DNA from 4 places in the Bacillus bruguierae genome. Region 1 is predicted to be linked to each of the others. Evidence: riboswitches for the same ligand, from Rfam matches in the RefSeq annotation. Region 1 holds a riboswitch; each other region holds the start of a gene.

Region 1 (7,917 bases):
GCAAAGGGATTATCAAAAGAGAAGTTAGATGAAATTTTAATGGAGTTAGCAATATATTGCAATACGTATATTTGTGATATATACACGTTAGATTTATTAAAAAAATATAGAAAATGTACGGATTTCTTAACATATTATGAACCAAGCCATGCTGCTGTAGCATGCCAGCGTGCAGTGATTGCACAAATATCTGATCGTCTTAATCCGTTGAAGACAACTCATGTTGATGATTATTTGTTTGTTATAAAAGAGATGATGGAACATATGTCGTTGGAATTTATAACAAAATATGAGCACTTTATTGGGCAATTATTATCATACATTCCATTTTTTGAAATGATTCAAGTTCCACAGCAAATGTATTATTGTGAAGAACTTATGCATATATGTAAAGGAATCGATTATAAAGAGGAACTACTACGCAATTATATATTTATACAATTACCAAATTGTTTTCCTTCCTTTATTAAGCAATTTTTAAAGAATAAGCGCTATGCATCAATACATGATATTTTATTTTATTGGTGTAGCGACGAACAACGTATGAATTTAGAACATAAATATAATTTAAGTTTTATTTATGAGCAGTATGCATGCGGGTAAAATAGAAAAGTAGTTTTATGTTAGATTTTTAATTTGTATTTATATATATTCGTTTGAATTTTTTGAAATATAAATCACTGCTATGTAGAATATGACATGACTGCTACTTGCTTCTCCTTTTGTTTTAAACTTTGCATGAGGTGAGAGCAAATCGTTCGTATGCGCGGCCAGATGCTCTCGTGCCCCAAAAAAGAAAGAGTTATGCTTTTTTTAAACTTGTATATATAGAACATAAATAAGGATTCCACATCATGTGGAATCCTTATTTAATAGTAAAGAAAAAAGAAATCAATCCCAAAGAATCGTGGCATTATTTTCCCACTTTCCATGTTTCTTCATGTTGTTGTTGTTTACGATGTTTTGGAACATATATATACTGAGATACTATCAGAAGAATAGTCATAAAAAATACTGGAAACATTGCGGAGACATGTAAGCCATTAAAAATGATGCTTGTTAATAAAGAACTTATAATGAATAGTGCGGTATATATGTGTGAAATATGTCGCTTTAGTCGAATTTTGAATGTTTCCATCATCACTTCACAAGCAACAAACGCAATAATAATGCTTAAAAATACAATGTTTGTGTTATAAATTAATAAGCAATAAACTAAACCGAAAAATGCGAAACACTCAATAATTAATGCAATATTACGTGCCATTATGCGTTACCTAACTAAGAAAGGAAGTGGATTTACAGCATTTGTTTTTTCAAAATTCCATTCCCCGTTATGTAATTCAAAATGTAAGTGTTGTCCATGCGAATGTCCTGTATTTCCCATATAACCGAGCAATTGGCTTGTTACCACTGTATCTCCTGCTTTGACAGCTCGACTTTTCATGTGAGCATATACAGTTGTGTATAAATTCCCGTTTATACGATGAGCAACAAATACAACATTTCCATAGCTTGTAGAATAATATGATTTAACAACAGTTCCAGGTGCTGCAGCTTGGATTGGAACATTTCCTGTTGCTGCAATATCTACGCCATAGTGCATTTCTCCCCAGCGTATATCAAATTCCGAGCTGATTTTTCCTTGAGCAGGATATTTAAATACAGCTGGAATAGATGGTGTAGCTTTCTGTTTTGGTTGCTGCTGTTGTTGTCTTTGTGTTATACAATGCTGTGCGACATAGCCATATCCTGATCCGTAGCGAATTTTATACCATGTTCCCATATTTTCAACGACTTGTATTTGTGTCCCATTGGTTAAAGAACCGATAATAGCTGTATTTGTTCCTGCTCCGCTACGTACTTTTAATGTCGGAGTGGCAACATAGTAAGAACTTCCACCTTGCACAGTAATTCCTTTAACTAATGGCTGATCGGCGTTAGATAAAAATTCTTTCTTTACATAGCCGCTTGTTCCATTTTGTATAACTTTATACCATCCCTCTTGTTCTTCTTGAACAGTAACAAATTTTCCATTTGGTAATACAGTAACAATTTCAGATTGTGTATTTGGTTCAGAGCGAACGTTTACTGCATCCGCATTTACGATATATTGATTTCCACTATCGTGTGGTTTTGTTAAAGAAATTGCTTCTTTTTTTACATAGCCAGTTTTATTGTGAACGTGAACTTTATACCATTCATTTGTTGTTTCAAGAATTGTAATGGGAGTGCCACGCGTAATGCTGTCAATAACATAATCTGTCCCATTAGGACTATTGTACATTTGTAATGTTTTCGTTTTTACATAACCAATTTTTGTTTTTGATGTTTGCTCTGCTGTTACGGTATGTATATTAGATTCTGCTATAGAGGGGAGCATAGAAGCAACTGCTACAGTAGTTGCTGTTATTGTTGCGACTTTTAAATTCATATATTCATAGACCTCCTTATGTAATCAATTATTATGATTAAAATCATAATGTAAAGATATTGAGTTTGTAATATATTCGTTGATTAAAAACAAATGAATGCTTTTTCTCTATATATACAAGTTAAAAAATTGACATAAACACTCCTTTCTTTTTAGGGAGAGCATTTGGCCGTGCATAGAAACGGTCAGGGCCTTTTCCTACTACACGCAAGGTAGAAGACAAAAGGATAAAGCAAGTAGCGGTCATGTTATATTCTGCATAGTAGCGACTTATATGTCGGAAAATTTAAATGGATATAGATTATAAAGCTATATAATAAAAGGATAGCAGATTTATAGCTGTTATGGAAATAGATAGAAGAAATTCGTTTTTTTCTGAACTTACAATATGTTTTTATAATGTTTTATTTTGTTTAAACGATTAGTGTTTCACTTTATCCCACATTAACGGGCAGTAAGATCCCCACCTCAAGATTCAGAGAGAAACAAAGAAGATAGGTGGGGGATGAAGAAAACCCCCACTGACGGAAGTTTCACTTCATAAATGAAAAGAGTTGCCGATGAGATATGGCGATGGTATACTGACTATGTTAAATGAATATAATGCTAGGGGAGCTAGTGTTGCTAGCTGAGAGTAAGACCTATAGTCTTTGACCCTTGAACCTGATCTAGATGATGCTAGCGTAGGGAAGCAACTTGGACGATATAAATAACGTCCCCGTTTCTTTATGCATAGAAACGGGGATTTTTTATTGAAAATTTTATAGAACACCACTAGGGGTGCTTAAAAGCTGAGAGAGGTAAAAACCTTAACCCTTATGACCTGATCTAGGTGATGCTAGCGTAGGGAAGTGGAAACAACAAATGAGGTTTTCTTTTGTTTGCTGTGGCCACTTCTTATATAGAAGTGGTTTTTTATTTGGGAATATATATACAGGAAGGGGAAACTGAGATGACATTTTGTGAAAGACTATTTGAAAAAGTGCAACCTGTTTGGGAAAAAAGTCATAATCATCCATTTGTAACAGGTATGGGAGATGGAACGTTAGAGAAAGATAGATTTCAACATTATATTGTTCAAGATTATTTGTATTTGTTAGATTATGCAAAGTTATATGCAATCGGTGTTGTAAAAGCAACAAATCCAAAAGTGATGGCGAAGTTTGCTAAACAAATTGATGGCATTTTAAATGGGGAAATGACGATTCATAAACAATATGCAAAACGTTTAGGAATTTCTGTTGAAGACATGGAATTAGCAAAGCCGTCTGCTATGAATCTAGCATATACAAACTATATGATGTCCGTCTCACAAAACGGTACACTTGCTGAGTTAATTGCAGCATTGCTTCCATGTATGTGGAGTTATTGGGAGATTGGAAAGCGTTTGAATGCTATTTCAGGAGCACGTGATCATGAATTTTTTGGCGAGTGGATTCGAGGATACAGCTCTGAAGAATATGGGGATCTTTGTATATGGTTAATTGATTTATTTAATGAAATTACAATTGGGAAAACAGAAGAAGAACTAAATCGTTTAGAAGAAATCTTCTTATATTCCAGTCGGTTTGAATACTTATTTTGGGATATGGCATATCGTAAGGAGATGTGGGGTTTTGAGGAGCAAGAACATACTACAATTTCGTAACGTTTCTTTTCGACAAACGAATTGTTTGAAAACATTTTAAAGTAGGCGAATGGATATGAAAGCTGAGCTTCACGTTATATCAAATGGTCGTATGTCATTTGAAGAGTTAGCACATATAGCAACTGATATTGAAAGTGAAATAGATTATTTGCACATTCGTGAGCGAGAGAAAAGTACGAAAGAGTTATATGAAGGTGTGGAAAAGCTCTTATATAAGGGATTTCCTTCTTCTAAACTTGTCATCAATGATCGGATTGATATTGCAATTTTATTCAATATTAGACGTGTCCAACTTGGACATCGCAGCGTGGATGTAAAGCTTGTTAAAGAAAAATTTTCTTATTTACATGTTGGTTACTCCGTGCATTCATTTGAAGAAGCTGTATCTGCTTTTCAAAGTGGTGCAGATTCTCTTCTGTATGGGCATTTGTTTCAAACAAACTCCAAAAAGGGAGTTCCGCCAAGAGGATTAGCAGGGATTACGGAAATGGCAAACCGTTTAACAATTCCAATTACCGCTATTGGAGGGATTACTCCTAATCATACAGCAGAGGTACTCGGCACTGGGGCTACTGGCATTGCAATTATGTCCGGAATTTTAAGTGCCGTAAAACCGAATGAACAGGCAAAGTTATATAAGGAAACGATACGAAAGTGGGCGAGAAATCATGAAAAAAATATATGATGTTGCCATCGTTGGCGGCGGTGTAATCGGAAGTTCGGTTGCACATTTCCTTGCTGAAAGAGGTTATAAAGTTGCCATCATTGAAAAACAAAAGATTGCTTCTGAAGCCTCTAAAGCAGCAGCCGGATTATTAGGTGTACAGGCGGAATGGGATGAATACGATCCGCTGTTTGAGTTAGGCAGGAAAAGCCGCGCGATGTTTCCAAAACTTGCAAGTCTATTACGTGATAAAACCGGAATTGATATTGGATATGAAGAAAAAGGAATTTACCGCATCGCTCAAAATGAAGAAGAGAGTATACGGCTTCTTCATATTATGAAATGGCAGCAGCAAACAGGAGAAGAGTCTCATTTTATCTCAGGAGAAGAATTGCGGGAAAAAGAGCCCTATTTATCTACTTCTATTATTGGAGCAGTCTACCACCCAAAAGATGGTCATGTGATTGCCCCAGAGCTGACGAAAGCATTCGCTCACTCTGCTGCGCTATCTGGAACGGACATATATGAAGAAACTGAAGTATTTGATATTCAAATGAAAGATAATCGCGTAACAGGATTATATACAACAGAAGGCACAATTGCATGTGAAAATGTAGTAATTGCTGGAGGCTCGTGGAGTACAAAACTATTAAAATATTTTCATTGTGAATGGGGAACATATCCTGTGAAAGGTGAAGTTGTTGCAGTGCGCAGCCGTAAGCCATTATTACAAGTACCTATTTTTCAAGAGCAATTTTATATCGCACCGAAGCGCGGTGGACGCTATGTCATTGGAGCAACAATGAAATCTCATACATATAACAAGGCGGTGCGTCCAGAAAGTATTACTTCTATATTGGAGCGCGCGTATCGGATTCTTCCAGCATTAAAGGAAGCAGAATGGGACGGGGCATGGGCAGGATTACGTCCACAATCGAATCATAGTATGCCATATATCGGCAGACATGCAGACATTACTGGTTTATATGCTTGTACGGGCCATTATCGAAATGGAATTTTATTAAGTCCAGTTTCAGGAGAATATATGGCTGATCTTATAGATGGAAAGCAAAGTAATGATTTACTAGATTCGTTGCTTTCACAATCTATGTAAATAGAAATTAAAAAATAATCTAAAACCCATTCTTTTTTGGGGGGGACGAGAGCGTCTGGCCATGCATAGAAACGGTCAGGGCCTTTTCCTACCACATGCGAAGTTTAAACAAAGGGAGAAAGCAAGTAGCGGTCATGTTTTGCTTTGCATAGCCGTTATTTATATCTTTCGTAAGGGGATGAAAGCTTGAATTTAAAAGTGAACGGAAGGCAAGTTGATGTGTCAAGTGATATTAAGACAGTGGCTGATTTGCTTATTCATTTAGGATTAGAGACGAAAATTGTTGTAGTAGAACGCAATCAAGATATTTTACAAAAAGAGGATCATCAAGATACATCTGTTTTTGAGGGAGATCAAATTGAGATTGTAACATTCGTAGGAGGCGGTTGATTATGTTAAAGATTGGACCATTTACTTTTCAGTCTAGATTATTATTAGGAACAGGGAAATTTTCAGATTTTGATGTGCAAAGGAAAGCGATTGAAGTATCAGAAGCAGAAATTTTAACATTTGCAGTGCGTCGTATGGATATTTTTGATGCAGAGCAGCCCAATTTACTAGAAAAAATTGATGTAACAAAGTATACCCTTCTTCCAAATACAGCAGGAGCAAAAACAGCAGAAGAAGCCGTGCGCATTGCGAAATTAGCGAAAGCATCAGGTTTATGCGACATGATTAAAGTAGAAGTAATTGGTGATGATAAAACGTTATTACCAGACCCAGTTGAAACGTTAAAAGCATCAGAAATGCTATTAAAAGAAGGGTTTATCGTTTTGCCGTATACGTCTGATGATGTTGTGTTAGCACGTAAATTACAAGAATTAGGTGTCCATGCAATTATGCCAGGTGCATCACCAATCGGTTCTGGTCTTGGTATTGTAAATCCGTTAAATTTAAGCTTTATTATCCAGCAAGCAACTGTTCCCGTTATTGTTGACGCGGGCATTGGTAGTCCAGCTGACGCAGCATTTGCGATGGAATTAGGCGCAGAAGGCGTGTTATTAAATACAGCTGTTTCCGGGGCAAAAGATCCTGTGAAAATGGCAGAAGCAATGAAGCTTAGTATTCAGGCAGGAAGATTAGGTTTTGAAGCAGGACGTATTGCACGTAAGCGCTGCGGGACCGCGAGCAGCCCGTTAGAAGGAATGAGTGTTCTTGAATAGCCGATATTCCCGTCAAGTGTTGTTCTCTCCAATTGGGGAAGAAGGGCAGAACAAAATAAGAGAAAAACATGTACTGATTATCGGCGTGGGAGCGCTTGGTAGTGCAAATGCAGAAATGCTCGTTCGCGCTGGAGTTGGCAAAGTGACGATTGTTGATCGTGATTATATTGACTGGAGTAATCTGCAGCGCCAACAGTTATACTGCGAGGCAGATGTAGAAAATCATTTACCAAAAGCAGTGGCAGCTAAGCGGCGCTTACAAGCCATTAATAGTGATGTAGTTGTAGAAACTTATGTGCAAGATGCAACAGCAGAAGAACTAGAAGAACTTGTCACAGGTGTAAATCTCATTATTGATGCAACAGATAACTTTGAGACACGGTTTATTGTAAATGATATATCGCAAAAGCATTCTATTCCATGGATTTACGGAGCGTGTGTTGGGAGTTACGGTCTTTCTTATACGATTTTACCAAGAAAGACGCCGTGCCTATCTTGTTTATTGCAGTCGATACCGCTTGGGGGGGCGACATGTGATACAGCGGGGATTATTTCGCCTGCTGTATCTATTGTTGTCTCACATCAAGTTGCGGAAGCATTAAAGATTTTAGTAGAAGATTACGAGGCACTTCGTGAGGGGCTTGTGTCATTTGATGTGTGGAAAAATGAATATTCATGCATGAATGTACAAAAGTTGCGAAACAAGAACTGCTTATCGTGCGGAGAAGAAGCTGTTTATCCGTATTTAAGCAAGGAGAATACTTCCAGGGCGGTTGTTTTATGCGGTAGAAATACAGTACAAATTCGTTCGCCGCATAAAGAGCATATTCATTTGTCTATGTATAAAAATCTGCTGCAAAACCGTGTAACGGATTTAACAGTGAATCCGTATTT
Region 2 (7,917 bases), on a different contig from region 1:
ACGTATGCAACAACAAGCGGATACACAACAGAGAAAATCGTCCACTTTACAGATCCTGTTTCGCGGCGAATAACCGCAACTGTTGCTAAACATGGTACGTATAATAAAATGAAGAACATAAACGCATATGCTGATAATGTTGTAAAATGCGTACCGATTACGTTTCCTAATACATCTTCTTTCACAGAATAAATAATTGCCATTGTAGAAACAACAACTTCTTTTGCTAAAAATCCTGTTAACAGAGATGCAGCTGCTTGCCATGTTCCAAAACCAAGCGGTGCAAGAATTGGAGCAAATAATCCGCCAATCATTGCTAAGAAACTATCACCCATATCTACACCGAACCCAGATGGCCCAGCATAGTTTAATAACCAAATCACAACAGAACCACCAAAGATAAATGTACCTGCCTTGCGTACAAATCCTTTTCCTTTTTCCCACGTACTGCGCCATAACGTTTTTGCTTGCGGCACACGGTAAGGTGGAAGTTCAATTACAAAAATAGACTTCTCTTCTTTTAAAACTGTAACAGACATAATTTTTGTAACAAGTAATGCAAGGATAATACCAATAAGATATAAAGAAAATACAACAATCGCTTGACTATGTGGGAAAAAGACCCCTGCAAATAATGCATATACAGGTAAACGGGCTGAACATGACATAAACGGTGTCACTAAAATCGTAAGCAGCCTCTCTTTTTCCTGTTCAATCGTTCTCGCTGCCATAACGCCTGGTACATTACAGCCAAAACCGATAATCATAGGAATAAACGCTTTTCCGTTTAGTCCAAAAAACTCCATAATACGATCCATTACAACGGCAATACGCGCCATATATCCGGAATCTTCTAGCAATGAAATGAAGAAGAACAATGCGAAAATTTGCGGAACGAATACTAATACCGCACCAACACCTGCAATGATTCCATCTGTAATGAGTGCTCGAATGAAATCAGACGCACCAATATTCGTAAGTCCTGCTGTTACCCAATCCGTAAATGGACCGCCGACAAATGCATCAAATTGATCAGATAAAGGTGTTCCAATCCACGAAAACGTAACCTGAAAAATTAAAAACATGATTCCTAAAAAGATCGGAAGTCCCAAAATTTTATGCGTAATTAATTTATCAATTCTTTCCGAAAAAGGAATGCTTCCTTCTTTTTCTTGACGAATCACACTTGTTTTCAGCTTTTCAATATACGCTGCACGTACTCCGTATATGTGCTGCTCTAGCGTAACATCTAATTCTGCTTCTAATGCAGAGCGAATTGCTACAAGTTCATTATATACATGCGACTTGGCGAGTTCTTTCTCTACCACTTCGTTATTTCCTAAAAATTGCAGCGCAAGCCACCTTGCATGCTCATCATTTTCCTGCTGCAATTTATCCATAACTCGCTGGATTCCTGTCTCTACCGCTTTACCGTATGAAAGAATAAACGGTTTCTGCTCCGCCTTATCGCTTTCATGAAGAGTAGCTAATAATTCCTCGCAACCTTTCCCACTTCTTGCTATAACAGGAATAACTGTTACACCTAATATTTCAGCTAACTTCTTGACATCAATCGTAATCCCGCGTTGTTTTGCCACATCAATCATATTTAAACCGATAGAAAGTGGTTTTCCAAACTCTAATAATTGCAATGTTAAATGCATATTACGTTCAAATTGAGAGGAGTCTACAATATTTAACATATGGTGAAATTCTTCTGTTAATAAAAATTGCGTAACAACCCCTTCATCACGGGATACAGGATTTAAATCGTATATACCTGGTAAGTCTATTAACATTCCTTGCTTACCTTTTAACTTACCAACCTTTTTTTCTACCGTTACTCCGCTCCAGTTTCCAACATATTCATAAGAACCGGTAAGCGCATTAAACAATGATGTTTTTCCCGTATTCGGATTTCCTAGTAAAGCAACCTTGTTCACGCTAATTCCACCTTTATCATTTTCGCATCACAATGACGAATAGAAATTAATTGCCCACGACATTCTAATGTACACGGACCATTAAACATTGCCTTTTGTTTTACACAAAGCTCACACCCTTCAGAAAATCCAAATGAAGCCAAGCGGCGTTTTAATAATGTATCAAGAGATTGTAAATCTTTTACACGTACTTTTTCATCTATACTCATATCAACTAAGTTCATAAATTATTCCCCCAAAAGATAACGATAATTATTATCAAAAAAATTATATCATGTTTTTTTTGGTAAAGACTATACAATTCTATGTGAATTTATTACTATTTTCGTACAATTCCAGCGTTTTTATGTTACGAAACAAAGTTATGTACAATTTGTTTGCCATTCTTTTCTAACTTCATTACAATGAAACTAACAATCTAAGAATCTCGTTGTCACAGGGGGAGCCGCGTTGCTGAGAGGGAACATTTTGTTCCGACCCTTTGAACCTGTTAGTTAATGCTAACGTAGGAATTGTGCAGACGTATATACATAAGTAGTGTTTTACAATTTGTATATCTTCATCCCCCTATGATCATGATTCTTCTTTTGTAACTTGGATGTAGGGGGATTTTCACATGCGTAACACAAATTTACAAGCAATGATAGAGGCAGCGATTCTCGCAGCATTTGCATTAGTCATCGACATTTTGCCGCTCTCTATTAAACTTCCAACAGGCGGTTCTATCTCATTTGCTATGATTCCAATTTTTATTATTGCTTACCGTTGGGGATTTAAAGCAAGTTTCTTAAGTGGTCTCGTTTGGGGATTATTACAAATTGTCGCAGCGGATGCATCTATTTTTACGCCGGTGCAAGCGTTTATTGAGTACTTCGTCGCCTTTGCTTTTATTGGTTTTGCCGGCTTATTTCATGCACCAATTCAACAAGCAATTGTCAATAAACAAAAAGCAAAAGCAATCATGTATGTCATTATCGCTGCGTTTATTGGCAGCCTAGCTCGTTATTTTTGGCACTTCATTGCCGGCTTTATTTTCTTTGGACAATATGCACCAAAAGGACAATCGGCTGTTTTATATTCCTTTATCTTTAACGGTATTACAATGATTGGTTCTTTCGCATTATGTGCGGCTTTACTTGTCGCTTTATTTACAACAGCACCGCGCTTATTTACGAAACGCGCTTAAGCCTAGAAAAAAGAGCAATACAAACTATCGATTTACCTTATAATGTTATTGTATTTTATAAAACCCTAATTAAATAAGAGGTATAAATTTGCATAATAAGCCCTGCTGATTTTAGCCTTTTTAAGTTAGATCGCTTAATAGGACAAAACAAGGTAAAGTAAATGGCACATTTACTTTACCTTGTTTAAATACCGATAGATAGTTGCTTCTGATGCTTTTAAATGCTTAGCTACTTCACTTACGCCGCCTTTAAGTAAAAATACCCCTTTATCATTAAGTTTTTTTATCACTTCCATTTTTTCATCAGGAGACATTCTCTCAGGCGGAACTTTGCATTCTAATAAAACTCCTGTAATAAGTGATGAAAGAAGACTATCCAGATTTTCTTCTAAGTTCTCAGAAAGGTCTAATTCAAGATTAGGATGAACCTTCTCTTCCTCTTCATTCATGCTAGTATTACTCATAATTATACCGTCTAACCAGTCTCTTGCTTTTATCATATTACTAATATCAATGTTTACACACAGCATTCCAATTATGCTGTCGTTTTCATCTTTAATAAAATAACTTGACGAACGAAACGTTTGATTATTTTTTGAGTTTCCTTTGTAATTGGAAATAAAATGTCTATCTATATATTTCTTTTCTTGTATAAACTTTAAAGCTAAATCTGTTAAATGGCCACCAACTTTTCTTCCACTAAGGTGTCCGTTCACAGCTTCTATTATAGATTCGTCTGGATTCGTAACATCATGCAAAACAACTTCACAATTTTCTCCAATTACTTCTGCAATGAAATGAACAAGAGGAATATACCGCTTTAACTTTTCTTTATTTCCCATTGATATCGCACCTCTTTTTAAGATAAGAAGAAAGTATAAAATTTCGTATCAACACTTTGCTTTCTTCCTTTTATAGTATACAACACAAAAAACATAACCTCCTATATCTATTAAAAAGACATAAAGAAAGCTGGCTTAAAAACTTTAACCATTACTATATTACTACACAATCCTTCCTTGAAGATAACAAGATGAATTATTCCCAATTTTTCTTTATTTTTCCTGTCTATAGTACAAATTTATCAATAAAAAATTATTATATCAATGATAATTTTTTATTATTTTTTAACTTTTTTTAAAATATGTATTGAAATAAGAAAAAGACCACGTTAAAATAAACTTGTGTTAAAAAATTATTATAATAAAAAAAAATTATTATCACAGGGGGTTTTTTAGATGAATGCGGTTATTTCTACTCAACATGCACCTGGTGCAATCGGTCCTTATTCACAAGCGATGAAAGCTGGTAATTTTATCTTTACTTCTGGACAACTGCCGATTGACCCTAAAACTGGAGAAATGCCTGAAACAATTAAAGAGCAAACAACACTATCATTAGAGAATGTAAAAGCCATCCTAGAAGAAGCAGGCAGCGATTTAAGTAAAGTTGTTAAAACAACCGTATTTTTAAAAGATATGAATCATTTTGCACAAATGAATGAAGTTTACACTACTTACTTTACAGAAAATTTCCCTGCTCGAAGTGCCATTCAAATCGCACGATTACCAAAAGATGCACTTGTTGAGATCGAAGTTATTGCAACTTTATAAAGTTTTCATACTGAAAAATTGAATAGGAAAAATGAGATAACATTCCCTTACTATTAAACGATTAAAATACTTAATCTTTATAGTAATGGAGTGATAAATTTCCAACCTTTATGAAAGCGCTATCTTTTATAAAAAATCAATCTCTGAAGAGGAAAAGAATGATTGCAACTTTATAAAGTTTTCATGCAGAAAAATTAAATAGGAAAAATCAGATAACATTCCCTTATTATTAAACGATTAAAATACTTAATCTTTATAGTGATGGAGTGACAAACTTTAAGTTTTATGAAAGCGTTATCTTTTTAAAAAATTAACCTCTGAGGGGGGGAAAAGGATGGATACTCCAAAAAAAAATAAGTGGTTTGCACTTGTCGTACTGATTTTAGGTGGAGGAACAATTTTTAAACTTCCGTTTTTAAAAGATGCTTTTTATATTCCCATGATGGAATATTTTCACTTATCTCATACTCAAATAGGTGTAATCTTATCAGTTTATGGAATTATCCAAGCATTTGGTTATATCGCATCGATGTACATAGTAGACAGGTTTTCCAAGAAGAAAATCATACCGTTCAGCTTAATTGGTGTTGGAATATCAGGGTTGTATTTAACAACATTTCCTGGTTATTATGGCGTTTTAACCGTTTGGATTGTTTTCGCTTTATTTGCAGAGACTGCTTATTGGCCTGCGTTAATTAAAGCTGTAAGGTTATTAGGAGATAAAGATGAACAAGGTAGAGTGTTCGGGTTCCTTGAAGCAGGAAGAGGCGTGGTTGATACAGTTATCGCTTTTGGTGCCCTTGCAATTTTTAGTTGGTTAGGATCAGGAGAAGCTGGCTTTAGAGGTGCAATTATTTTCCTTGCAGCAGCAGCAATTTTTATTGGCATCATTTCTTATTTCTTAGTAGAAGACGATGAAATAATAGATACTGATGAACAAGGTAATAAAATTAATAAAAGTAAAGCTGCACTTGACGGCGCTCTACAAGCATTAAAGATGCCTGAAGTATGGGCCGTAGCATTTACTATATTCTCTGTTTATTCCGTCTATATAGGTTTAACATATTTTATTCCGTTTTTAAAAGATATCTATGGTATGCCTGTTGCACTAGTAGGCGCTTATGGAATTATCAATCAATACGCTATAAAAATGGTTGGTGGTCCGCTAGGAGGGTTCTTAGCTGATAAAAAATTTAAGTCTCCATCTAAATATTTGAGACTTGCTTTTATAGTCGCAATTATTGGAATGACTATTTTTATCTTCTTACCTCACGAGACGATGAATGTATATACTGGAATGATCTTTACACTTAGTTTTGGCACAATTATTTTTACTCAAAGAGCAGTATTTTTTGCCCCTATTGATGAGGTGGGAATCCCAAGAGAAATCAGTGGTGCATCTGTTTCCATTGCTTGTTTAATAGGATATTCACCTTCGATGTTTGCATTCTCTCTATACGGAAACATGTTAGATAGAGCACCAGGAATGGCTGGTTATAAACATGTATTTTTAACAATGATTGCTTTTTCCGTACTTGGTCTAATTATTAGTAGTTATTTAGTTCGAATTGTCAAAAAGAAAAAAGAATTACAAATAAATGAGGAAAGTTCAATTTTAAATGAAGCATGAGATTAATAATATGGAGATAGGAAAGGTGAGATTATCATGAAAATTGGATTAGAAACAGAAAGCTATCATTTATTCTTTCACAACAAACGTATGGATATTTTTGACTTTATAAGAAAAACTGCTGAACTCGGATTGGATGGAGTACAAATTAATATTATTACAAATGCGGCAGACAAACATTTACATCCAGAGTGGGGAGTGCTTGGCGGGAACGAGCCTGATCACTTGAAAAAGGTTCGAGATGAAATTCAAAAATATGGTTTATATGCTGAAATTGATACAAGAGGTACAGACATAGAGCATTTAACAAAAGTAATCGACATTGCAAATCAAATTGGTGCAGATGTTATCCGGACTTACGTTTGTGTAGGTGAATACGATGCCGAAAAGATGGCTAAAGCTCCTGAAGAACTTAAACAAGTCGTGCCATTATTAAAAAAATATCGAATTAAACTTGGTGTTGAAAACCACGAAGAAGAAACAACAGCTGAAGTAATTAAAATTATTGAAGAAGTGAATAGCCCTTGGGTTGGAGCACATTGTGATTTAGGAAATGGAATGATGGCATGGGAAGATCCAGTTGAAGCAGTAAGAAAGTTAGCTCCGTATGCCTACACAACTCATTTTAAAGATCATATTGTCATTCATGACGGTGAAGATCATATAGTTTGTGGGGTCCCAGCAGGAACTGGAAATATTGACTTAGAAGAATGCTTTAAAATATTAGTGAATGAATCAACACTAACAAGAATCAATGTAGAAATGTGTTTTCCATATGTAGCTCCATTTAAACGTCCAAAAGGAACTGGAGGCGTATATGAAGTCGGCACGGGAGCATTCAAAGTAGAAAATCCTCCATATGACTTAAATGTTCTGAAGACAGCAGATTACTATTATCCACCTGAACATCTATTAGAACAAATGCTTGAAGATCAAGAAAAAGGTGTTCAACAATCTGTAGACTATATACTAGCTTTAAGAGAAAAATATTGTAGATAACATGAAACTTCCATCAGTGGAGATGAAAAAAACCACTGATGGAAGTTTTACTTTATAACAAACATTATCCCGCTATATCATGTTTATTAAATTATACTTTATAGCATATTGAACAAGTTCACTTTTTTTAGAAAGATTAAGTTTGTTCAACATTCTCGTCTTATGAGTATCAACCGTTTTTATACTGATCGTTAATTCTCGAGCAATTTCAGACATTGAAAAACCTTGAACAAGAAGTTGCAATACCTCTCGTTCACGTGGACTCAAAATTACATACGGATTTCGAGAATCTGTTTCGTTTTGTATTTTTTTTAGCATAGTTGAAATTTCCTTTGGACGAAGGTATATGTACCCGTCCATAACGGAATCAATAGCATTGTATAATTCTTCATCTACAGCTGCTTTAGGGACATAACCTGAAGCTCCCGCGTTCATGATTAATGTTATATAATCCTCATCTTCATGCATGGTAAGCACTATGACTTTTGCTTGTTCATAACGTAATTTAACCTCTGTTAGAACCTGAATTCCATCTACGCGTGGCAA
Region 3 (7,917 bases), on a different contig from region 1:
CGGAGGTGCTATACTATGTTCTGGCTACAGTTTATCATCTTATTACTCTGTATTTTCATCGGCGCACGCCTTGGAGGTGTTGGCCTTGGCGTAATGGGAGGCGTTGGGATGACAATCTTTGTCTTCTTCTTCCACTTACAACCAACCTCTCCCCCAATCGATGTTATGCTTATGATTTTAGCAGTTATTACAGCCGCTGGAGCCTTGCAGGCTGCTGGGGGGATGGACTATCTTGTTCATATTGCAGAAAAAGCGCTCCGCAAAAACCCGAAACGTATTACGTTCTTCGCCCCAATCGTCACTTATTTATTTACGCTTTGTGCAGGAACAGGACACGTTGCCTATTCAGTTCTTCCTGTCATTGCTGAAGTATCGCGTGAATCAGGAATTCGACCAGAGCGTCCAATGTCAATTGCTGTTATTGCATCGCAGCAAGCGATTACGGCAAGTCCAATTTCAGCAGCAACCGTTGCACTTCTCGCTATGCTTGCTGACTATAAGATTACATTATTAGATATTTTAAAAATTAGTATTCCATCTACCTTTATCGCTTGTATGTTAGCTGCTTTCGTCGTAAGCAAAATGGGGAAAGAGCTAAACGAAGATGAAGAATACTTAAAACGATTACAAGAAGGCATGATTCCAAAACTAGAAGAAAAGAAAGAGTTTACTGTCCCGAAAGGTGCAAAACTGTCTGTTATCCTCTTTTTACTTGCAACGGTTCTAGTTGTTCTTCTTGGGTCTTTTGAAGCGTTACGTCCTAGTTGGATGATAGACGGAAAACTTGTACGTCTTTCTATGCCAAACACCATTGAAATGGTTATGCTAACAATTGCAGCACTTATTATTATTTTTTGTAAACCAAATGTAGAAAGCATCGTGTCTGGTAACGTCTTTAAAGCAGGAGCAACAGCAGTTGTTGCGATTTTCGGTATCGCATGGATGGGGGATACGTTCTTTAATGGTAACTTACAAATGATTCAAGGTTCTATTCAAGACCTCGTAACAAGTGCACCATGGTTATTTGCAATTGCACTATTCGTGCTATCAATCTTGTTATATAGCCAAGCTGCAACGGTACGTGCGTTAATACCACTTGGATTAACACTTGGCATTTCACCTGCACTATTAATTGCGATGTTCCCAGCTGTAAACGGATATTTCTTTATTCCAAACTACGGAACAATTGTTGCGGCAATTAACTTTGACCGTACAGGTACAACGCGTATCGGTAAATATGTGTTAAATCATAGCTTTATGATCCCAGGTCTTGTTGCAACAATTACATCAATTGGAATTGGAATGCTTCTTGTTTCACTGATGTTTTAATTACGAAAGAGCTAGCCTTTATAAGGGGCTAGCTCTTTTTAATCAAACGTTTGTTTAAATATCTATTCAACGATTTCTACACATAAGAAATCGTTCTTTTCATCTATTAACTCACTATTTGTTTACTAATTCCGCTAATTTTTTCGTACTCTCATAAGGAGAATCTGCTAAACTTATCGCTGAAATCACGGAAACACCATCTGCCCCCGCTTCCACGACAGAAGCAGCATTGTAGGTTGTAATACCACCAATACCGACAATCGGAATTTCAATACCACTTTCACGAAAAACACGTAATCCTGCCGTTCCTTGTACTGCTTTTGCATCTTTTTTCGTGTTTGTTTGAAAAATCGGTCCTACTCCTAAATAATCCGCACCATTTTCAATCGCAAAACAAGCTTCTTCTATTGTATGAGCGGATACACCAATGATTTTATCCCCCATTTTCCCGCGTACGCTCTGAATATTTTCATCATCTTGTCCAACATGAACACCATCGGCATCTAACGCTAGTGCTAACTCCACATCATCATTTACGATAAATGGAACATTGTATTCTTTGCACAAAGATTGCAACTGTCTTGCAAATGCATATCGGTTTTCCCCTGTTAACGCTCCGTCACCTTTTTCACGATACTGAAAAAGTGTAACTCCGCCATCCAGTGCTTCTTTCATAACTTGTAATGGGTCTTTGCGGCAATTGTTACTGCCCATAATAAAATACACTTGTAGTAATTCAGACATGTGTTGTTTATCGATACGTGCCATTTCTCTCACCCCTCCTTAACGAACTTCTTCAACATTCCCATACTGTTCAACGTCTTCTGCAGTAACATTTGCTAACTGATTCAAAAGTTCAATTTGGAAACTTCCCGGCCCTTGTTCAACTGTTTTACTTGCGACAATTTCTGCCGCTACACCGTAAAATGTTACCGCCGCAACTGCTGCTTTTACATAATCTTTTTCAACTGCGATAAATGCTCCGATAACAGATGTTAACAAACAACCCGTTCCTGTTACTTTTGTTAAAATAGGATGACCGTTACGAAGAATGAAAGTTCTTTCCCCATCTGTTATCACGTCTTCTTTTCCAGTAATAACAATAATTGTATTTAGCTGCTCTGCTGCTTGTTTCGCAACTGACACAACATCACCATTTCCTCCCCCTGCATCAACACCTTTAATCTCCCATTTCTCATCAATCACATTTGCTATTTCTGCGGCATTACCACGGATAATCGCTAGCTTTACTTCACTTGGAATATGCCTTGCCACTTCTGTTCGGTACGAAGTTGCCCCGGCACCGACAGGATCAAAGACAATTGGTACGTTGTGCATATTTGCTGACTTTCCAGCAATAAGCATCGCCTCTACTTCTTCTTGGCGAAGTGTTCCCATATTTAAAACGAGCGCTCCCGCAATACTTGCCATTTCAGCTACTTCTTCTTTCGCATATGCCATCACAGGTGATGCCCCTAATGCTAGTAATCCATTAGCAGTAAAGTTTGTCACCACCACATTTGTAATATTATGGACGAGCGGATTTCTTTCACGTACTGTTTCAATTACTTGTGCAATTTCTTTCATTTTCATATGTATCTCTCCTTTTTTATAACGGGAGATATAGCAAAAAAGACACTTTTGCGCATGCAAAGTGTCTTCATAATGTGCGTTCACACTCTCCCTACGCTGGCATTACCCAACAGGTTCAAATGGTCAACGACGGATTAGCCGTACTCTCAGTTTGCATCCGCAAACCCCCATGTGTTTTCTTATTCATCTACTTCCGTAGTCTACTCCGATTCTATTGAAATAACAAGTTCTTCTTAACTATGTAAATACAAACTGAAAAAAATAAAAAAACTCTTTTTTTAGGTGGGCGAGAGTTTCTGGCCATGTATAGAAGCGGTCATGGCCTATACATGCCACGAGCAACGTTTAAAACAAAGGGAGAAAGCGAGTGCTGGGTATATTTTATTTTCTTTGCTGAAATTTACATAAAGAAAAAACATAAAAACACCTTTCTTTTTAAGTGGATGAGAGCAACTAGCTATGTATAGAAGCGATCATGGCCTTTTTCTGCCTTTAAAACAAAAGGAGAAAGCAAGTGCAGGTCATTTCTAAAACTAATTCAAAATGTAATGCTTATATTTAATAACAACTGATTCAAATCTTTGGAATAACTGAATCTAAAAGGGATGTATGCTATAGTTAACTTACGGAAATTGAAAGGATGTTTGAAATATGGCAAAAAGTGTTGTAATTGCTGAGAAACCTTCTGTTGCACGTGATATTGCACGTGTATTGAAGTGCGATAAAAAGGGAAATGGTTACCTTGAAGGCAGTAAATATATTGTTACGTGGGCTTTAGGGCATCTCGTTACATTAGCAGATCCAGAAAGTTATGATGTAAAGTATAAAACGTGGAATTTAGAAGATCTTCCAATGCTGCCGGAACGTTTAAAATTAACAGTGATTAAACAAACCGGCAAGCAATTTAATGCTGTGAAAAGTCAACTGACTCGAAATGATGTAAATGAAATCATCGTAGCTACAGACGCAGGACGCGAAGGTGAATTAGTAGCTCGTTGGATTATTGATAAAGTTAGAGTTAATAAACCTATTAAACGTCTTTGGATTTCATCTGTTACCGATAAAGCAATCAAAGACGGCTTTGCAAATTTGAAGCCTGGTAAAGCATACGACAATTTATATGCTTCAGCTGTTGCACGTTCGGAAGCAGATTGGTATATCGGTCTTAACGCAACACGTGCATTAACTACAAGGTTCAATGCACAACTAAACTGCGGTCGTGTCCAAACACCTACTGTCGCGATCATCGCAAGTCGTGAGGACGAAATTAAAAACTTCAAAGCACAAACATACTACGGCATTGAAGCGCAAACAACAGATAGATTAAAACTAACTTGGCAAGATGCGAAAGGCAATAGCCGCAGCTTTGATAAAGAAAAAATTGATGTGATTGTGAAAAAACTAGGAAACCAAAATGCTACTGTAGTGGAAATTGAAAAAAAACCTAAGAAGTCGTTTGCTCCTGGTCTTTATGACTTAACAGAGCTACAACGTGATGCAAATAAAATTTTTGGCTATTCTGCAAAAGAAACGTTAAATATTATGCAGAAACTGTACGAACAGCACAAAGTATTAACATATCCGCGTACAGATTCACGTTATATCTCATCTGACATCGTTGGAACACTTTCAGAACGTCTAAAAGCTTGCGGAGTAGGTGAGTATCGTTCTTTAGCTAATAAAGTCTTAACGAAACCAATTAAAGTTTCCAAATCTTTTGTTGATGATAGTAAAGTAAGTGATCACCATGCCATCATTCCAACAGAAAGCTATGTAAACTTCTCTGCATTCACAGATAAAGAACGCAAAATTTACGACTTAGTTGTTAAACGTTTCTTAGCAGTTTTATTCCCTGCTTTCGAATATGAACAACTAACGTTACGTGCCAAGATCGGTGATGAAAACTTCGTCGCACGCGGCAAAACAATTGTGAATTCTGGCTGGAAAGAAGTTTATGAAAATCGCTTTGAAGATGACGATGCAGTAGATGATTTAAAAGAACAACTTTTACCTCGCATCGAAAAAGGCGATACATTAAATGTGAAACTAATTGCAGGAACGTCAGGTCAAACAAAGCCACCTGCACGCTTTAATGAAGCGACATTACTTTCAGCAATGGAAAACCCAACAAAGTATATGGGTACGCAAAACAAACAACTTGCAGACACATTAAAATCAACGGGCGGACTAGGTACAGTTGCGACCCGTGCTGACATTATTGATAAATTGTTCAATTCGTTCTTAATTGAAAAACGCGGTAAAGACATTCACATTACATCAAAAGGCCGTCAGTTACTGGATTTAGTTCCAGAAGAGTTAAAATCTCCTACACTAACTGCTGAGTGGGAGCAAAAACTTGAGGCGATTGCGAAAGGCAAATTGAAAAAAGAAGTATTCATTTCAGAAATGAAAAACTACACAAAAGAAATTGTTTCCGAAATTAAATCAAGCAATAAAAAATATAAACACGACAACATTTCTACAAAAACTTGCCCAGACTGCGGCAAACCAATGCTAGAAGTAAACGGTAAAAAAGGAAAAATGCTTGTATGCCAAGATCGTGAATGCGGTCATCGTAAAAATGTATCCCGCACGACAAATGCACGCTGCCCGCAATGTAAGAAAAAATTAGAGCTACGCGGTGAAGGTGCTGGTCAAATCTTCACATGTAAATGCGGCTACCGTGAGAAACTATCTACATTCCAAGAACGTCGTAAAAAAGAATCAGGTAACAAAGCAGATAAACGTGCCGTTCAAAAATACATGAAACAGCAACAACAGCAGGAAGAACCTCTGAATAATGCATTAGCAGAAGCATTAAAGAAATTGAAGTTTGATTAAAGGAGTTGGCTTACCAACTCCTTTTTCCATGTCCACTAATATATCGGCGATTCGACACAAGATAAAGCCCTTTCGACAACGTTCGATATACTCTTCCTCTAAAAAGAAAAAGGTTCCTACCAAATTGGTAGAAACCTTTTGTTATTAATGAATCAATTTACTTCCTTTTGCGTTTTCCACAAATCTTTCACTGGACTTATTAATTGGTTTTTTCAGAAGCAATGCAATAACGAGCATAATACCGACCCATATGCCCAATACAAGAAGGTCTTTCCATACAATATCCCAAAGCATACCGCCAACTGCCTCACGAATAATACGAATTGCATATGTGAATGGCAAGAATGGATAAATTGCTTGGAAGAATTTTGGCGTCATTTGAATTGGGAATGTTCCACCTGAACCAGCAACTTGTAATACAAGTAATACGATTGCCATGGATTTACCGATGTTTCCAAATACAGAAACAAGTGAGTATACAATACAAACGAATACTCCAGCAATTAACATGCTAAATAGGACAAACCAGAATTTATCAACCACATAAGTTCCTAATAAGAATATATCTCCCATTGCTACGATAAATGCCTGAGCCAGACCAACGGATAGGAATGTTAAAAAGCGTCCGAAGTAAATGTGATAGCTCTTATACTCTGCATCTTCCTCATGTACTTCTACTGTTAATAATGAAACCATCAGTAGTGCCCCTACCCATAACGCTAGCACTGTGTAGAATGGTGACATCGCTGAACCGTAATTTGGAATTGGGAATAATTTATTCTCTTTTAAGTTTACCGGATTTGCGAAATAATCACTTTGTTTTTCTACGTCATGCTTTAACAAACGAATGATGTCTTTTAAATCTTCTTGTGATTCAAATTCGCGAATTTTATTAGCAATTTCTTTAATTTTCTTCTCAGCTTCAGGGAGTTCCGCTTTTACTTTCGTTACGTCCTCTTTGCCAAGAGCTAACCCTTTTGATGCATCCTCTAACAATTTTTTCACATCAGGCAGCTTTTCATTTGCTGTGTTTAAAACATCCGCTGCTTCTTTATTTATTTTTTTCGTTTTAGCAATTGCATCGTTGAAATTTGGGACGATTTCAGAGTCATATCGTGCTAATATATCACCTAATGCTGTTGATGCATCTTTAGATAAGGAATTTAAACTTTCTACAAGATCTTTTGTAGGTTGTTGCCCTTTATTAAGCATATCAATGCCTGTATTCGCTAAATCTATTCCCTCTTGCATTTTTCCTTTTGCATCATTTAATTTCGCTACAGTCTCAGGGATGTTTGTTGTTTTTCCTGCATGGCCAGCAAGCTTATCTGCGTCATTTAATATAGGAATACTTCCGTCAATCAGATTAATTCCCTTTTGAAGCTGTGATTGAACGTCGTATAGTCCTTGTTTTGCCGGTTCTGGATTTATATTACTGCTTATACCATTATCAACTTTATTCATCAAATCATTTGTAAAGTTAATAAAATTATTTGAGCCTTTTTCAACATCTTTTGCTAAACCATCGACTTGATTTAATAAATCTTCAATGGCTGGCTTATTCTTATTGAGGTCGTTCGCTGCTTCTGTTGCTACTTTTGTTACTACTTTTGCCTTATCATTGATTTTATTAAGTGTGATTTTAAGATCCTCTAATTTTTTCACACCTTCATCTTTATTAGGTTGATTAGAATTCTGTAAGTATTTAATGGCTAAATCAATCTGGTCAATAGCTCCTGTAGATAATTGCTCTATTCCTTCACCAATCGGTTTGAGTTCTTCCGCAGTTGGTGCTTTATTTAAAATTTCTCTTGCCTTATCTGTATAACCAGGAATCTTTTGTGAAACGTCCTTTACTCCATTTGCTATATTTTGTAAGGTTTTTATCTGACCCTTAATCGTTTCTTTGTTTACATTTGCCAACGGATCTTTTAAATAATCCGTAATCTGCGCTGTACTATCTGCAGCTTTTTTCGCATACACTAAGTCTCTCTTGACCGCTGCCGGTGCCTCTTCCAACGTTTGATCATTTTTTGCAAAGAACGTATCTAAATCCTTCGTCAATTGCTGGCTATCATGAATGATGCTTTCAATCTTCGGCATCGTATCTTGCGCTGTCGTTACAAGACCTTGCGCTTTATCAGCATCTGTTAA
Region 4 (7,917 bases), on a different contig from region 1:
GCGATGATGTTTGTACCTGCAACGTTAGGGCTCCTCTTTATGTCATGGCTCATGTATATGGTTGTGAAAAAGAAATTACCAAAAAAACTACCAACATCCGCTTATGACATTGAAGAAGTCTTTTTCACAAAACAGTTTCACCCATTAAAAGGGACAGATTCTATTGATACAAAAAGCAAACGCTCCAAATTTATGTTAAAAGTGTTACTGTTTGTCTTTCTTATGCGCTGTCTCCTTTTCGTTGCCTCATTCTTTGCAGTTCCGATTGAAATTGTTGCCGTAATCGGCTCTCTCGTTCTGCTCCTATGGAGATGGTATTATTTACGAACAAATCCAGTCGATATATTAAAAAAGACACCGTGGCACATTCTCGTTTTTGCTTTTTCCATGTACGTTATTATTTACGGACTCCATAACGCTGGATTAACAACTTGGCTTGTGCAAGTATGCGAACCGATTGTGAATCAAAGTTTATTATACGCAAGTTTTATCATGGGCGGACTCGTTTCAATTCTATCAAACATTTTTAACAACCATCCTGCCCTAATGATTGGAACCATTACCTTAACAAAAATGGGATTAGATCCTATTACCCTCAAAACAATCTACCTTGCAAACATCATTGGTAGCGACATAGGATCATTGTTATTACCAATCGGTACACTTGCATCTCTTATTTGGATGCATATCCTAAAGCAAAATAAAATTAAAATAAAATGGAAAGATTACTTGAACGTCTCCTTAATTGTCATTCCACTCACCACAATCGTAACCCTCTTTCTCTTATTCTACTGGGTACAGCTCGTCTTTGCTCGTTAACTTATCAAACGAAACAAAATCCCCCTGCTCTCGCTCAGCAGGGGGATGATTATCTATATTAGGTTAGGTACACGTGATCATAGATTGAAAAGGTGTTCAGAAAGGCACTTTCTACATAAATCTATTTAAAACCCTAGCACACAAAACAAAGCAGGCTCTCCACTTGCCTTCTACCTTTGTTTTATATCGCACGGGGCAGAATAAGGCACTGACCGCTTCTATGCATAGCCAGACGCTCTCGCCCACCCCTAAAAAAGGGATCTTTATGTCGGTTTTTCAATTTGCATTTATATACTTCAGGTTTTTCATTTCAGTCTTTCTACTCATCTATATAACTGACTACCTGCTTCTTTAAACTCTTCTGCTTTTTCTTTCATACCTTTCTCAATTGCTTCTGTTGTTTCTAAATCATTCTCCTTCGTATACTCACGAATATCATGCGAAATTCTCATACTGCAAAACTTTGGACCACACATAGAGCAGAAATGCGCTGTCTTTGCTCCTTCTGCTGGCAATGTTTCATCATGGTATTCCATTGCACGCTCAGGGTCTAATGATAAATTAAATTGATCACGCCAACGGAATTCAAAGCGCGCTTTTGAAAGAGCGTCATCGCGCTGATGTGCTGTTTTATGACCTTTTGCAAGGTCAGCAGCATGCGCGGCAATTTTATACGTAATAACACCTTCACGAACATCATCTTTGTTTGGCAGGCCAAGATGTTCTTTCGGTGTTACATAGCAAAGCATGGCTGTACCGAACCAGCCAATCATCGCTGCACCAATTGCCGAAGTAATATGATCATAACCAGGTGCAATGTCTGTCGTTAACGGTCCAAGCGTATAAAACGGTGCACCGTGACAAATGTCGAGTTCTTTATCCATATTCTCTTTAATTAAATGCATCGGTACATGTCCTGGCCCTTCAATCATCACCTGAACATCATGCTTCCAAGCAATTTTCGTAAGTTCCCCTAATGTTTCAAGCTCAGAAAATTGAGCTTCGTCGTTTGCATCCGCAATTGAACCAGGGCGCAATCCATCTCCTAAAGAGAAGGAAACATCATACTTCTTCATAATTTCACAAATTTCTTCAAAGTGTGTATATAAAAAGTTTTCTTGATGATGGTATAAACACCACTGCGCCATAATCGAACCGCCGCGTGATACAATTCCTGTTACACGCTTTGCTGTAAGCGGAATGTAACGAAGCAGTACACCAGCATGAATTGTAAAGTAGTCTACTCCTTGCTCTGCTTGTTCAATTAGCGTATCACGGTATACTTCCCACGTTAAATCTTCGGCAATTCCGTTTACCTTTTCAAGCGCTTGATAAATTGGCACTGTTCCAACTGGTACAGGAGCATTTCGTATAATCCATTCACGCGTCGTATGAATATTTTTCCCGGTAGAAAGGTCCATAATTGTATCAGCACCCCAGCGCGTTGCCCACGTCATCTTCTCAACTTCTTCAGCGATAGATGATGAAACAGCTGAGTTCCCAATATTCGCATTTACTTTCACATGGAAGTTACGGCCAATAATCATTGGTTCTGCTTCTGGGTGATTAATATTTGCTGGTAAAATAGCGCGGCCTTCAGCGATTTCCTTCCGCACAAACTCCGGCTCCATACCTTCGCGAATTGCTACATATTCCATCTCCGGTGTGATGATCCCTTTACGCGCATAATGCATTTGCGTAACATTTGCCCCGTCTTTTGCACGGAGTGGCTTCCGTCCCATTTGCGGGAATACAGGCGTATGTGTAGACGCTGCTTTCACCCCATCATCTTCCGGCTTCACTTCACGACCTTCATACTCCTCTACATCTCCTCGTTCCACAATCCATGAGCGGCGCGGCGCCTGCAATCCCTTTTCTAACTCCACTTTGTAATTCGGATCTGTATAAGGACCGCTCGTATCATATACACGAATAGCCGGGTTTGGCACACCATTTGTATCGCTTTGTGCAATCTCACGCATTGGTACTTTCATGCCTTCACGCGTACCTTCTACATATACTTTCTTGCTTCCTGGTAAACTTGACTTCAACTCAATTTGCTCAGCTGAAACAGATTGTTTCATCATTTTTTCCTCCCCTGTGTCTTCGCTTTTCTTTAGATCCAGTTTCGCCTCCTAACCCCTTCCGTCTAAGAACCTTCCGCACGAGAAAACAAAAAGCGCTTTCTGTGCGAAAGAACCTTAGCCGACGGGTCTAAACAGTCGGCTCCACCTTTCTTACGACAAGGACGAGAACTAGCGGCTAGCAATGCCCAAATAAAAAAGCCAGGCCCATAATAAAGAATAGGACCTGGCAACATAAGACATTGTTATGTAAAGCCGACAACTTCCCTCCGCTGGTACGAACCAGATCAGGTCCAAAGGGTTAAGAAGCTTCAACACGCTTCTCTCTCAGCCCAGCTCTCTTGGGCACCCCTAGTTTATCACTGATTAAATTTTTACTACGCTCCTATCATACATCATTGTCTAACAAATGCAAAGGTATTTACATTTTTTCTTTTTCACTCAAAAAATAGTTATTTCACTTAGTACAAGCCGAATCCACACTTCATACATATATAATATAAGTTGGTGTAGGACATACGTCTTGTACGGACATTTCGCTTTAAGAACGGGGGTGAAAGAGTTGCTAAACCTACAATCTACTATAACCATACTCACTTTTCTCGTAACTATGCTTATCATCTTTTCGCGACCAAAAGGAATGAATGAAGCGATTCCAGCAACAGTTGGAGCAATGATTGTCATTTTAAGCGGTGCCGTTTCTTTTACCGACTTAGGTGATATTAGCTCAAAAATTATTGACGCTGCCATAACAATTATGGCTACCATTGTCATGGCAATCGTACTAGAGAGTTTTGGCTTTTTTCACTGGTGTGCCGTTCAACTTGCGAAAAAAGCAAAAAACTCTGGTATTCGTCTGTTTTGGTATACAAATCTTCTATGCTTTCTCATGACATTATTCTTCAATAACGATGGTAGCATCTTAATTACAACTCCCATTTTACTGCTTTTGTTACACCATTTACGACTTACACATAATCAAAAAACACCTTACTTAGTAAGCGGTGCGCTCATTGCTACTGCCTCAAGTGTACCGATTGGCGTAAGCAATATTGTAAATTTAATCGCCTTAAAAATTGTTCATATGGATTTATACATGCATACAGCAATGATGTTTGTACCTGCCACTTTAGGTCTCCTCTTTATGGCGTCCCTATTATTCCTCACCTATCAGAAAAAATTACCAAAAACACTCCCGGTCTTACCGATACATTTAGATGAAAATTTCGTAAAAAAATCCTTTCATCCTTTGCAACCACGATCCGAGGTAGCTGAAAATCGGAAGCGAACACGATTTATGTTTAGAATTCTATTATTTGTTCTATGCGTTCGTATCAGCTTGTTTATCGCATCATACTTTCAATTTTCCATCGCCATCACAGCAGTCATTGGCTCTATTATTTTACTCGGTTGGAGATGGTACAAACTGCGCATCCCACCGATTGATATGATTAAAAAAACACCTTGGTATGTGTTAGTTTTCGCATTTTCTATGTACGTAATTGTATACGGACTTCATAACATCGGTTTAACTGAACTGCTCGTTACAAAACTTCATCCACTCATCACCAGTAGTTTATTTCATGCAAACTTTATTATGGGAGGCTTAATCTCTGTCCTCTCTAACATTTTTAATAACCATCCTGCCTTAATGATTGGTACAATCACTCTTACCGAAATGGGGCTAGATCCTATTACATTGAAAACGATTTATCTTGCAAATATCATCGGTAGTGACATGGGTTCACTACTACTGCCAATCGGTACATTAGCAACTTTAATGTGGATGTTTATTACAAGGAAAGGAAAAGTAAATATCACCTGGGGCACGTATATGAAAGCCACATTCCTCGTCATTCCGCCAACTGTCATTTTCACGCTATTTTGCTTATATTATTGGGTTACATTTATCCTGCATTAACGGGCAGTAAGACCCCCACTGACGGAAGTTTCACTTTATCTTCGCAGCTTAAAAGTTAGAAGAAAAAACGTATGTAATTACAAGAAGGGAGATTACTATGCTTCATTTACAAAAATATATCAATCAACCCGTGCAAGTAACGCTGTCTGGAAACCTTCCATTTGAAGGAATTATGATTGATAAAGGATCAGATATTATTGTATTGTACGATGGAGAAAAATACATGTATATCTCTAGTTTACACATTCAACACTTAACTCCGATAATTGACTCATTACAATTTGATAATCTGACAATTCCAGAATCTCTATTACCACAAGATATGATATCAACTGAATCCGCCATTTCGCTTCGAAAAACATTGCAAGTAGCAAAAGGACAATTTATTGAACTTGCATTATCATATGAACATTTCTTACATGGGTATGTCACTCATATTATGAATGACTATTTTGTCTTCCTCTCACCTGTCTATCAAACGTTATACATCCCATTTCATCACGTAAAATATCTTATTCCGTATAAAGAAGCAGAAACGCCTTATGGCTTAGAAAGAGAGAAACTATCGCCAGCACCCTCCAAACTTACGCTTGCTCGTACGTTTTCTGAGCAAATAAAAAAACTAAAACAACAAATTATCTTACTCGATTTAGGTGCAACAAATTATAAGATCGGAAAGTTAGTTGAAGTGACCGACAATCAAATTGAACTTATTACAGCACGTAACCAGCATTTTCATTTTAATTTACACCATATTAAAGCAATCCATTTTCCGTATCAAAATCATAAATAATAAAAGGGCTGACTCAAAAGAGGAAATTCTCCCCCTTTTAAGTCAGCTCCTTTACCTTTTAAGGTATCATCCAAGTTAAATAATAAGCTTGAATATATGTGATAATGCCGATGATTGTTACAAAGAATAAGCTATGTTTCAATGTGAAGCGGAATAAATCCGATTCCTTCCCAGCAAGTCCAACTGCCGCACATGCAATTGCAATCGATTGCGGCGAAATCATTTTACCTGTTACACCACCTGTTGTATTTGCCGCAACAAGTAATACTTCCTTTACACCTACTTGCTGCGCTGTAATTGCTTGCAAGTTTGAGAACAATGCGTTTGCAGATGTATCTGATCCTGTTAAGAATACCCCAATCCATCCAAGGAATGGTGAGAAGAATGGGAATAAGCTTCCCGTTCCCGCTAACGCTAATGCTAACGTTGATGAAAGTCCAGAGTAATTTGCGATAAATGCAAAACCAAGTACTAATCCAATTGATAGAATTGGCATTTTTAATTCTTGCAACGTTTCTTTAAATGTAGCTACTGCTTGTTTTGGACTCATTTTTAAAACAAACATTGTAATGATACATGCAATTAAAATTGCTGTTCCTGTTGCCGATAAAATATCAAGCTTCAATACAGCTTCATACGGCGTTGGTTTATTAACAATCGGCTCTGCCTTCATTACTAAATTATGCAGACCCGGAACTTTAAATTTAAACACTAAACTTTCAAGCGCGCCGCTTGGAACAAATAAACCTTTAAAGAATTTCTGGCTCCATATAACAACCATTACCGTTAAGATAATAAACGGTGACCATGCTTTTAAAACTTTTCCTGTTGTTAAATTCATTGTAGAACCAGCAGCTACCGTTGCCGCAGCTTCTGCTTGTCCTTTTCCAGAACGATAAATCTCCTTTGGTTGCCATACTTTTAAGAATAATGCTAAACTCACTAAGCTTACTAATGCCGATGTAATGTCTGGAAGCTCAGGCCCAAGGTATGTTGCTGTAATAAACTGCGTAACCCCGAACGAGCCGCCTGCTACAAATAATGCAGGCCACGTTTGTTTCACACCTTTTAATCCATCCATTAAAAATACGATGAAAAATGGAACAAATAATGATAGAAGCGGCAATTGATGCCCAGCCATTTGCCCTACTTTATGAGGGTCAATACCTGTTACTTGACCAGCTACTAAAATCGGAATCCCCATAGCTCCGAATGCTACCGGCGCTGTATTTGCGATTAAACAAAGCCCGGCTGCGTATAACGGATTTAAACCAAGTCCCGCAAGAAGCGCTGCTGTAATTGCTACCGGTGCCCCAAATCCGGCTGCCCCCTCTAAAAACGCTCCGAATGAAAAGCCAATTAAGATGACAAGTAAACGATGATCACTTGTAATAGAAAGAACTGATGCACGAATAATATCAAACTGTCCTGTTTTTACTGAGATTTTGTATAAAAACACTGACATAACGATAATCCACGCAATCGGCCATAATCCATAAGCAAAGCCATAACTGGTTGCTGCCATCGCCATCGTAAATGGCATTTTATAAACGAAAAGTGCAATTATAACTGTTAATACAACTGTAATAAATCCCGCAACATAGCCTTTCATACGAAAAACCGCTAACGCTAAAAAGAAAAATATAATTGGAATCATTGCAACCGCTGCCGAAAGCCAAATGTTACCTAGCGGATCATAAATTTGTGTCCATGTGCTCATAGTCCCTCTTCCTCTCTAGTATCCCCTGTTCTCTAACAATCATATAAGTAGACCACCAGGTCATCAGACCTTTATGTCTAAAAATAAAACGTTTAGGAAAACGTTTTCATCGATGTGCTATTTATACTTTATCATATTTTCCTTTATTTACAATCCTATTTTTCGAATTTTATTCACAATTTCTTTGTTCACTTCTTCACAATTGTGGTATGATTATATGTTCATTTTTTAATTACTTAATACATAAAGAAAATCTTCCTCTATCAAATTTCAACAAATGATAACCTAAACATAGGAAATAACAGCCGGAACTGATGCACTTGTTCAAATAGCAGTGTTGTTTACAGCTTTTCTAATTCGTGAATAGTAAAATAATATTTTCTCATACTAAAGTTGAAAACTGATTTTAGGAGGGATAGCGAATGGATAAGCAAGACCGAAATCAATCTGCTATTGACGAAGGGCGTAATAAAACAAAACGCGGCATTGAAGCAACAAGTGACGCAATGCAAAATGCTATCGATACTGTTGAAGATGCTGGAAAAGCAGCAGTTGATCGTATTTCTGAAGCAGTGAAAGA

The links. Region 1 has a riboswitch for thiamine pyrophosphate ahead of tenA (thiaminase II). Riboswitches for the same ligand answer to the same signal wherever they lie in the genome.
Region 2: another riboswitch for thiamine pyrophosphate. It lies ahead of thiT (energy-coupled thiamine transporter ThiT); the one in region 1 lies ahead of tenA (thiaminase II).
Region 3: another riboswitch for thiamine pyrophosphate. It lies ahead of thiM (hydroxyethylthiazole kinase); the one in region 1 lies ahead of tenA (thiaminase II).
Region 4: another riboswitch for thiamine pyrophosphate. It lies ahead of thiC (phosphomethylpyrimidine synthase ThiC); the one in region 1 lies ahead of tenA (thiaminase II).

The regions. Positions count from the first base shown of each region.
Region 1 covers NZ_JBAWSX010000027.1:4,113-12,029, forward strand. The annotation lists gene WAZ07_RS25050 (DUF3965 domain-containing protein) at 1-603, shown strand, start outside; gene WAZ07_RS25055 (hypothetical protein) at 914-1,267, opposite strand; gene WAZ07_RS25060 (SH3 domain-containing protein) at 1,274-2,434, opposite strand; TPP riboswitch at 3,033-3,141, shown strand; TPP riboswitch at 3,201-3,301, shown strand; gene tenA (thiaminase II) at 3,387-4,082, shown strand; gene tenI (thiazole tautomerase TenI) at 4,138-4,767, shown strand; gene thiO (glycine oxidase ThiO) at 4,751-5,860, shown strand; gene thiS (sulfur carrier protein ThiS) at 6,047-6,250, shown strand; gene WAZ07_RS25085 (thiazole synthase) at 6,253-7,023, shown strand; gene WAZ07_RS25090 (thiazole biosynthesis adenylyltransferase ThiF) at 7,016-7,917, shown strand, end outside.
Region 2 covers NZ_JBAWSX010000012.1:82,296-90,212, reverse strand. The annotation lists gene feoB (ferrous iron transport protein B) at 1-1,943, opposite strand, end outside; gene WAZ07_RS18530 (FeoA family protein) at 1,940-2,167, opposite strand; TPP riboswitch at 2,372-2,473, shown strand; gene thiT (energy-coupled thiamine transporter ThiT) at 2,560-3,129, shown strand; gene WAZ07_RS18520 (helix-turn-helix transcriptional regulator) at 3,300-3,971, opposite strand; gene WAZ07_RS18515 (RidA family protein) at 4,368-4,742, shown strand; gene WAZ07_RS18510 (MFS transporter) at 5,077-6,372, shown strand; gene WAZ07_RS18505 (sugar phosphate isomerase/epimerase family protein) at 6,409-7,371, shown strand; gene WAZ07_RS18500 (response regulator transcription factor) at 7,444-7,917, opposite strand, start outside.
Region 3 covers NZ_JBAWSX010000007.1:117,068-124,984, forward strand. The annotation lists gene WAZ07_RS13635 (anaerobic C4-dicarboxylate transporter) at 16-1,329, shown strand; gene thiE (thiamine phosphate synthase) at 1,444-2,097, opposite strand; gene thiM (hydroxyethylthiazole kinase) at 2,113-2,922, opposite strand; TPP riboswitch at 2,994-3,103, opposite strand; gene WAZ07_RS13650 (DNA topoisomerase III) at 3,574-5,763, shown strand; gene WAZ07_RS13655 (YhgE/Pip domain-containing protein) at 5,908-7,917, opposite strand, start outside.
Region 4 covers NZ_JBAWSX010000003.1:182,128-190,044, reverse strand. The annotation lists gene WAZ07_RS07585 (arsenic transporter) at 1-819, shown strand, start outside; gene thiC (phosphomethylpyrimidine synthase ThiC) at 1,143-2,903, opposite strand; TPP riboswitch at 3,151-3,266, opposite strand; gene WAZ07_RS07575 (arsenic transporter) at 3,466-4,824, shown strand; gene WAZ07_RS07570 (DUF2642 domain-containing protein) at 4,922-5,617, shown strand; gene WAZ07_RS07565 (lactate permease LctP family transporter) at 5,676-7,337, opposite strand; gene WAZ07_RS07560 (hypothetical protein) at 7,760-7,917, shown strand, end outside.